Regions from separate parts of the Vibrio sp. JC009 genome, predicted to be linked through region 3. Evidence: predicted binding sites of a transcription regulator. Region 3 holds the regulator's gene; each other region holds the start of a gene.
The links. The regulator CRP, encoded in region 3, controls carbon source genes, mostly activating them, when cyclic AMP is high. The targets are predictions, from matches to a motif close to TGTGANNNNNNTCACA.

Region 1 (3,286 bases), 1.0 Mb from region 3:
CGGTCATCTGCCAGTATTTTAAAGACAAACTTTCCGGCAGCAGAGTAAGCCAGCGTTTCTTAGCCGGGCAGGTAAACTTCTGTACTCTTATGCCGATGCGCTCCATTCCTTTTAAGGTGGTTTGCCTGCTTGGAATGAACGATGGCGTTTATCCGCGCTCTATGCCTAAAGACGGATTTGACCTGATGAACGAAAGAGCAATACCCGGTGACCGTTCAAGACGCGATGATGACAGATACCTGTTCCTTGAAGCTTTGTTGTCCGCGCAAGAGAGTCTCTATATCAGTTATGTTGGTCGTTCTATTCAGGATAACAGTGAGCGGGTTCCTTCCATTCTGGTCTCGGAACTTATTGATTATTGTGCTGAGAACTTTTGTTTTGAGGGTGATGAAAGCCTGCCTGCAGATGACTCTGCAGCAAGTGTAAAAAGCTGGCTTGAGCATTTTCATCCAATGGTGCCCTTTAGTGAGTCAGCCTTTAGCGCAGAGATGCCAAGTTATGCCAGCGAATGGCTGCCTGTGGTGAATGAAAAAGGCCAGTCGCGTAAACCCTTTATTCAGCCTCTGGAAGATATCTGGCAGGAAGCGGATACTCAGATGGAGCTGCCGCTGACAGAGCTGCACCGCTTCTGGAGACTGCCGGTTCAGTACTTTTTTAACCGTCGCCTGAAGGTAAATTTTGCCTATGCCGCCGAGCAGCAGGAAGATGAAGAGCCGTTTGTTTTAAATGGACTGGAAAGTTATAAGCTGCGCGATTCATTGCTGGAAACATTGCTTGAGGCAAGATCCTCCGGCGAGAGTGAAGAGTCTGAAACTGAGCGTTTTATCCGGCATCAGAAAGCCGTCGGTGTGCTTCCCGTGGGCGCTTTTGGTGATATTGAGTTTGAAGCCGGCAAGGAAAAGGCCGCAGCACTGCTGCAAGAGCTTAGCTTTATTACCCAAAGCCCGGCGGAAGATATTGAGGTGGATATTCAGATAACACCGGCAGGCAGGGAGAAAAGCTGTCAGCTGACCGGCTGGTTATCCGGTCAGTACCAGGCGGGAATGGTTCGTTACCGCAGCGGCAAAATCCGCTCTCAGGACTGGCTGTCAGCCTGGATTGATCACCTTTGTATGTCGGTAAGTGCTCAGTCAAAGGTAACTCATTTAATCGGCCTGGATCCTGCCAAAGGTATTCAGCATCAAGTGCTGCTTCCGGTTGACTCTGTGTCAGCGGGTGTCTATTTACAGCACCTGGTTGAGCTTTACTTTGAGGGTATGAATCAGCCGTTAGCTTATTTTCCTAAAACAGTTCTGGCGGGAGCGGAAGCCTTGATGAGCGGAAAGGGTGATGAGATTAGCAAAATGGAAAAAGCCTTTAACGATGGCTATAACTTCAGCGGTGAAGGCCGGGACAGCTATATTGCTCGGGTCTGGCCTGAGTGGAATGAAGCCTTATCCGTACAGCTTTTGCAACATGCACAAAGTGTATTACTAAACGCCTTAGCGCACAGTAAAGATATTGAAGAGTATATGGGAAGCACAGAAGAGAAGTAGGGTGGCTGCCTGCTTTAAAATAGTTGTGTGTAGGGTTTTTCGCAGGTCAGCCACAAGGGTCAGAGGGACCACAAATTCTGTGGAAGCGATACTAGCGATTGGGAGAATGACATTCCGTGAGTCAGATCCCGAAACCTCTTCTCATATATTCACATATTGTAATTAATTAAAATTTATTAGCGGTGGATCACATATGCTGTTTGATCAGGCTCACACTATTCATCGCAGAAGAAAATAAGGTACAAGGCAGAGAAATGGCACAAACGCTCGACACCATGACTTTTCCATTACATGGAGCAAGACTGATAGAAGCCTCGGCAGGTACAGGTAAAACCTTTACCATCGCCGGTCTTTATCTGCGCCTTTTACTTGGGCACGGCACCGAAGAGAGCAGACATCAGAAACCGCTGACCGTGGATCAGATTCTGGTGGTGACTTTTACTGAAGCGGCAACAGCTGAGCTGAGGGACAGGATCAGAAGCCGGATTCATGATGCCAGAATCGCCTTTATGCGCGGTGTCAGCAGTGATCCGGTTATTAAGCCTCTGCTTGAGGATATCGAAGATCATCCCTGGGCGGCCAGAACTCTGCTGGATGCCGAGCGTCAGATGGATGAGGCTTCGGTTTACACCATCCACGGATTCTGCCAGCGAATGCTGACTCAGAATGCCTTTGAGTCGGGCAGTCGCTTTAATAACGAATTTGTTACCGATGAATCTAAATTAAAGTCACTGGTGGTCTCCGATTACTGGCGTAAAAACTTCTACTCGCTTTCCCATATGCTGGCGGCGCAGATAAGAGATTACTGGTCTTCACCCAAGACACTGCTAAAAGAAATTTCAGGCTACCTGACCGGGAACCCTCTGCAACTGACTGTTACGCCAATGAGCGGAAGTCTGGAAAATCTGCATCAGGCTAACCTTGACCGGATTGATAAACTAAAGCGTGAGTGGCAGGAGTGCCAGGATGATATCGCCGGAATTATCAGTGCTTCTGATGTCAGTAAGCGTTCATTTACTAAAAAGAACCTGCCAGCCTGGATTGCCCTGATATCGGAGTGGGCAGCCAGTGAAACCGTCAATTATAACTACCCGGAACAGCTGGAAAAGTTCTCAGCAGATTTTCTTCGGGAGAAAACAGCGGAAGGTAAAAAGCTGCCTGAGCATGAAGTTTTTCACTCAATCAATCAGTTTATTTCTGAAAAGCCCAGCCTGAAAGAGCCGGTACTTGCTCATGCCATACAGAACTGTCGCGAGATGCTGGAGCAGGCAAAACAGCAAAAACGCTGGCTCTCTTTTGATGACCTGCTGACTCAGCTGTCCAGTGCCATTGATCTTGATGAAGAAGGCATGCTGGCGGGGCGGATATGCGAGCTGTATCCGGTGGCAATGATTGATGAGTTTCAGGATACCGACCCGATGCAGTACAGCATTTTCGGCCGGGTTTATCTGAATAATCCGGAAACAGGGCTGTTTATGATCGGTGACCCTAAACAGGCTATCTATGGTTTCCGGGGCGCGGATATCTTCACCTATATCAAGGCAAGAAACGAAGTAAGTGATCACTACACACTGGGAACAAACTGGCGCTCCAGTGCCTGTATGGTTGCCGCTGTTAATGAGATATTTAAGTTCTCTGACTCTCCGTTTTTATACGACAGCGATATTCCTTTTCTTCCGGTTACCCATAGCCCGGATGCGGGTAAACGCCACTGGGTCCTTAACCGGAAAAAACAATCAGCACTTACTTTC
Region 2 (3,286 bases), 1.3 Mb from region 3:
GCCAGACCCCAGTTAAGAACAAAGTCAATCAGACCTGCTGAGAAACCGAAGCCGTGCAGTGTGCCGAACATGTTAGCCACAACAAGAGCCAGACCGGTAAATACTGCGTGCAGTGCATACAGAGCCGGAGCCAGGAATACGAACATAAACTCAAGAGGCTCAGTAATACCTGTCAGGAATGAACAGAATGCCACTGAGAACAGAGCACCACCTACCTGATGACGTTTTTCAGCAGGAGCAGCAAAGTACATTGCAAGCGCCGCGCCCGGAAGACCGAACATCATGATTGGGAAAAAGCCGTTCATAAATACGCCAGCGCCTTTATCACCACCGAAGAAACGGTGCAGGTCGCCAGATTTAACAGTGTCAGTCACCTGCTCAACAACCGTGGTTACTTCAGGTGTTACTGCATTTGCAAATGTAAAGGTGTGCTCCTGACCGACAATCAGAGACTTAGCCAGCTCTGGGTCAACACAAAGCTTAGTTGCATCATTCAGAGCCGGAACCGCCGCGACAACGATTTCCTGACAAGTACCCATACCGAACCAGAAGTAAGAGTTCAGCACATGGTGAAGACCAACAGGGATCAGCGCACGGTTAAGCGTACCGTAGAAGAACTGGCCAAGAGAGCCGGAAGAAGAAACGCCATGAGCCAGTGCATCAAGACCATTTTGAATACCCGGCCATACGATACCTGCGATAGCACCGGCGATCAGCGCAAACAGACCGGCCATAATTGGAACCAGGCGCTTACCTGAGAAGAATGCCAGCCATTCAGGAAGGCGGGTAGCGTGGAAAGCGTTGTAAGAATGGCCCGCGATAATACCGGCGATAATACCGCCGAAGAAAGACATATTAATGTCTGCGTTAATGGTTTGGGCGGTTGCTGTCAGAACAAAGTAAGCGACAGCACCAGCGATACCGGCTGCGCCAGCACCATCTTTAGAAAGGCCAACGGCAATACCAAGACCGAAAAGAAGCGGAAGATTGCTGAAGATAGCACCACCAGCCTGTGCCATAAATGGAATATCAAGCAGGTCGCCCTGACCTAAACGTAGTAATAGTGCTGCAACCGGAAGAGTTGCAATTGGTAACATTAGCGCTTTACCAAGCTTTTGCGCATAACCAAGAATATTCACCTTAAATTCCCCCTATAGGATGTATATTAGGTTCGGAAAACTTATTTTAGCTCTCCAATTTAGTCCCTTTCAGTTTATGCCGGTAATTTTACATCGCAAATTAAAACCTGCTTATTTGTGATTTTTGTCACTACAAAAATCGCAAATACGGTTAATTTGCTAGCGAGATCATAAAACTTATTTTATAATTCGAAATAACAAATCAAACTGATTATGATTTGACCGTTCTCTGATATAACTTGAGGTGTCCCAATGAGACTTATCCCACTAAATACAGCACAAGATGTCGGCCTGTGGTCAGCACGACACATTGTTAATAAAATCAATAAATTCAAACCAACAGAAGATCGTCCTTTTGTATTGGGCTTACCTACCGGTGGCACACCTTTAAGCACATACAAAAGACTGATTGAGCTTTATAATCAGGGTGAAGTAAGCTTTAAACATGTTGTGACCTTTAACATGGACGAATACGTGGGCATTCCTGCGGACCACCCGGAATCTTACCGTTCATTTATGTATGAAAATTTCTTTAATCATGTTGATATTCAAGAAAAAAACATTAACCTTCTGAATGGCAATACGTCAGATCACGAAGAAGAGTGCCGACGTTACGAAGAAAAAATTAAGTCTTACGGCAAAATTGACCTGTTTATGGGCGGTGTAGGCAACGACGGCCATATCGCATTTAACGAACCGGCTTCTTCTCTCTCTTCGCGTACCCGTATTAAAACGCTGACGGAAGATACCCGTATCGCCAACTCACGATTCTTTGACAATGACATCAATCAGGTGCCGAAATACGCTCTGACTATCGGTGTCGGCACACTGCTGGATGCAAAAGAAGTGATGATCCTGATTACCGGTCATAACAAGGCGCTGGCTTTAGAGGCCGCCGTTGAAGGCTCGGTAAACCACCTATGGACAGTAACGGCACTTCAGTTACATGCAAAATCTGTCATAGTATGTGATGAATCTTCTACTCAGGAACTTAAAGTGAAAACCGTAAAATACTTTAAGGAACTGGAGGCGGAAAGCATCAAGGACTTGAAATAATAGAGGACAAATAAAGTGTATGCGCTAACCAATTGCAAAATATATACAGGTAGCGATGTGCTGTTTAACCATTCCGTCGTCATCGGCGGAATGGATATCGTTTCAGTATGTCCTGACTCAGAACTTCCAGCAGATATCGAAGTAAAAGATCTGAACGGCGCAAATCTGTGCCCGGGATTTATCGACCTGCAGTTAAATGGCTGTGGCGGCGTCATGTTTAACGATGAGGTTTCCGCAGAAACGCTTCAGACAATGCATCTTGCCAACCTGAAATCCGGCTGCACCAGTTTTCTGCCTACTCTGATAACCTCATCTGATAAAGATATGCGTCAGGCAGTGGCTGCCGAAAAAGAGTACCAGAGCCAGTACCCCAACCAGTCTCTGGGACTTCATATTGAAGGTCCTTATCTGAATGTGCTGAAAAAAGGCATCCATAACCCAGATTTTATCCGTCGATCCGACGACGACATGATCGGCTTTCTGTGTGAAAACAGCCAGTATGTCACTAAGGTGACTCTTGCACCTGAGCAAAACGACCCTGAGCATATCAAACGTCTGAAAGATGCAGGCATCGTTGTGTCCATTGGTCACACCAACGCCACTTACGCTGAAGCCAGAAAAGGATTTGAAGCGGGTATCACATTTGCAACTCACCTGTTTAATGCCATGACGCCTATGGCCGGGCGCGAGCCGGGAGTAGTCGGAGCCATTTACGATACACCGGAAGTTTATGCCGGCATTATCGCTGACGGCTATCATGTTGATTATGCTAACATTAGAATCGCTCACAAAATAAAAGGCGAGAAGCTGGTATTAGTGACTGACGCCACAGCACCTGCCGGCGCCAGTATGGAATACTTTATTTTTGTTGGGAAGAAAGTATATTACCGTGATGGGATGTGCATTGATGAAAACGGCACACTCGGTGGTTCAGCACTGACGATGATCGAAGCCGTTCAGAACTGTGTTGAACACGTCGGTATTGCATTGGACGAAGCACTGCGAATGGCCACTCTCTACCCTGCGCAAGCAATTGGAGTAGAGAACAAGCTTGGCCGTATCAAACAAGGAATGGTTGCCAACCTGACCGT
Region 3 (3,286 bases):
TTTTCAGGGAGCCACGGATTACTATAACCGCTGCTCAGGTATACGGGTTCTGAATCAGGTATCCATTCCGTTGCAGGTTATCCATGCCCAGGATGATCCCTTTATGACGGAGGCTGTGATCCCTAAGTTTAAGCTTAACGACAATATCGACTACCGTTTGCTAAAGTCCGGCGGGCATGTGGGCTTTCTGTCCGGCAGCTTCAGAAAGCCGGAATTCTGGCTGGAGCAGGCGCTTCCTGCCTACTATCAACATATTAAGCAGTAATGTGAGAAAGCGACTATGATTATCCCTTGGGAACAGATAAACCCGGAGACACTGGAAAATCTGATTAAAGAATTTATTCTCCGTGAAGGAACCGATTACGGTGAAGTGGAAGTGTCACTGGAAGATAAAGCCGATCAGGTCAGAGAGCTGATAAAATCCGGAGAGGCCGTCATTCTCTATTCAGAACTGCACGAGACCGTAGATATAAAGTTAAGACGCGAGTTATAAGTAATTAAACCAATCCAGGACAAGGAATGTCATGTCAGCAAAACATCCCATCATAGCAGTAACAGGTTCATCGGGAGCCGGTACATCCACCACCTCTGAAGCCTTCAGAAAAATGTTCAATATGATGGACGTAAAAGCTGCCTGGGTGGAAGGTGACAGTTTCCACCGATACACCCGGCCAGAAATGGATGTGGCTATCCGCAAAGCCAAAGAGCAGGGAAAACACATCAGCTATTTCGGCCCGGAAGCCAATGATTTTGCTGCTCTCGAGCAGTTCTTCAGAAAGTACGGAGATGAAGGCACAGGTCAAATCCGTCGCTATCTGCACTCCTTTGACGAAGCGGTTCCCTATAACCAGATGCCCGGCACTTTCACCCCCTGGCAGGATCTGCCGGAGAACACAGATGTTCTGTTTTATGAGGGTTTACATGGTGGCGTAAGAGACGGAGATATTAACGTCTCCCAGCATGTGGATATGCTGATAGGCATGGTGCCGATAGTGAACCTGGAGTGGATACAGAAATTTATCCGCGATACGCGTGACAGAGGACATTCACGGGAAGCAGTGATGGACTCCATTGTCCGCTCCATGGATGACTACCTGAATTACATTACCCCTCAGTTTTCCCGCACTCATATTAACTTTCAACGGGTCCCCACAGTGGATACCTCTAACCCTTTGGATGCCAAAGCAATTCCGAGTCTGGATGAAAGTTTTGTTGTAATTAGGTTAAGAGGTATGAAAAATGTTGATTACCCGTACCTTCTGGCCATGCTCGACGGTTCTTTTATGTCACGCCACAATACGCTTGTGGTACCGGGGGGTAAAATGAGTTTTGCCATGGAACTGATCATACGTCCTATGCTTGCCCAACTGATAGAAACCGGTAAAATCGGTTAAAATGTTAACATTTGTCACATTTTTTCCAAGTCCGTGATCATGTGCACGAATTTGCGTAAAAAATCGCGTTTTTAAAGCGATCAAAATCAAGAAATCGATTGCAAAAAGAGATAATATTCTTAATCGAATTATAAGTTGCTTGCAGCTTTCAAAGAGAAATCCTATGCTAAACCACCTAATTGAGTGGCTTAGCAGCAAAGGAAAGCTGCTGAGCAGCAGGCCCTGCAGATAAAGTGAGATAATTATGGTTCTAGGTAAACCTCAAACCGATCCAACACTAGAGTGGTTTCTTTCACACTGTCATATTCATAAGTACCCATCAAAGAGTACTCTGATTCATGCTGGTGAAAAGGCTGAAACTCTGTATTACATTGTAAAAGGCTCTGTGGCTGTCCTAATCAAGGATGAAGAAGGTAAGGAAATGATTCTTTCTTATCTGAACCAGGGTGACTTTATTGGTGAACTGGGTCTTTTCGAAGAAGACCAGGAGCGTACAGCATGGGTTCGCGCTAAATCTCCATGTGAAGTAGCAGAAATTTCATTTAAGAAATTCCGTCAGCTAATTCAGGTAAACCCAGACATTCTGATGCGTCTGTCAGCTCAAATGGCAAGCCGCCTTCAGGTAACCAGCCAGAAAGTTGGTGACCTTGCGTTCCTTGACGTTACAGGCCGTATCGCACAAACACTTCTGAACCTGGCTAAGCAACCGGATGCAATGACTCACCCGGACGGCATGCAGATCAAGATCACCCGTCAGGAGATTGGTCAGATTGTTGGCTGTTCACGTGAAACCGTTGGCCGTATCCTGAAGATGCTGGAAGAACAGAATCTGATTTCTGCACACGGTAAAACTATCGTGGTTTACGGTACTCGTTAATTCTTTAGCGAAACAGTTTGTAAAAAGCGCAGCTCACGGGCTGCGCTTTTTTTATACCTTTTACTTACTACCCTTACCCCTTACCACTGGGTCATTCCGGAAGTTGCGAAGCTTCTATCCGGAATCTACTGTCAGCGCGTAGTAGGGCAGAAGAAACCTCTGACTCTACAACACCCAGAAAGTAGATCTCGGATATTGCTTTGCAATTCCGAGATGACGGCAGTGGGAGACAGCAAGAAATGTGCATCTTTTTACTGAACAATTAGCTTTAAGCAAGTATGGGCTACTGGTGACCAAAAGCTATTTAAGCTAACCTAAGCCAATTACAAAGAAAAAATCCAGTAAAAAACAATGGAAAAATTCGAATCAATTTACCAAAGAGCTGCCGAGCGTAAAGGGGGAGAAAAGCGCCTTGAGGAATTGCTCAGCAAGCCACTCAGCAGTGAAGAACTGGCAGCCATATCCAACGATCGCTGGCTTTCGGCTTTTACCATGAAAGTGTTTCAGTCGGGTATCTCATGGAGTGTGGTCCGCAAAAAGTGGCCTGACTTTGAAGAGGCATTTTTCGGGTTTAAGATCGAATCATTACTTATGCTGTCGGATGAACAGTGGGAAACCAAAGCACAGAACCCGGCTATCATACGCCACCTGACCAAAGTAATGTCCATCCCGGCCAATGCCCATATGATCCATAGCGCTTCCATTCAACATGATTCATTTGGTCAGATGGTGGCAAACTGGCCGAAAGAGGAGATTACCGGGCTTTGGGAGTACCTGAAAAAGAATGGAGCCCGTCTGGGCGGAAACACAGGTCCATACGCTTTAAGAACTCTGGGAGTCGATACTTTTATACTTTCATCCGATGTTGAATCTCATCTGCGCAATATCGGGATAATTGATTCAGGAAGAGGGACGAAGCGAGCACTGAATGCAGCAAACAAAGCCTTTGCACAGTGGCAACAGGAGTCCGGCCGTTCGCTTACTGAGATTAGCCAGACTATTGCGTTTAGTTGTG

Region 1: a site for CRP is predicted at 1,735-1,750, ahead of recB (exodeoxyribonuclease V subunit beta). Genes of this name have one in related genera too.
Region 2: a site for CRP is predicted at 1,256-1,271, ahead of nagE (N-acetylglucosamine-specific PTS transporter subunit IIBC). Genes of this name have one in related genera too.

What each region holds. Positions count from the first base shown of each region.
Region 1 covers NZ_CP092106.1:2,575,947-2,579,232, reverse strand. Annotated here, with positions in the region: gene recC (exodeoxyribonuclease V subunit gamma) at 1-1,535, shown strand, start outside; gene recB (exodeoxyribonuclease V subunit beta) at 1,790-3,286, shown strand, end outside.
Region 2 covers NZ_CP092106.1:2,264,002-2,267,287, forward strand. Annotated here, with positions in the region: gene nagE (N-acetylglucosamine-specific PTS transporter subunit IIBC) at 1-1,139, opposite strand, end outside; gene nagB (glucosamine-6-phosphate deaminase) at 1,392-2,195, shown strand; gene nagA (N-acetylglucosamine-6-phosphate deacetylase) at 2,211-3,286, shown strand, end outside.
Region 3 covers NZ_CP092106.1:255,252-258,537, reverse strand. Annotated here, with positions in the region: gene L3Q72_RS01230 (hydrolase) at 1-265, shown strand, start outside; gene L3Q72_RS01225 (YheU family protein) at 281-493, shown strand; gene L3Q72_RS01220 (phosphoribulokinase) at 525-1,394, shown strand; gene crp (cAMP-activated global transcriptional regulator CRP) at 1,639-2,271, shown strand; gene L3Q72_RS01210 (DNA-3-methyladenine glycosylase I) at 2,623-3,286, shown strand, end outside.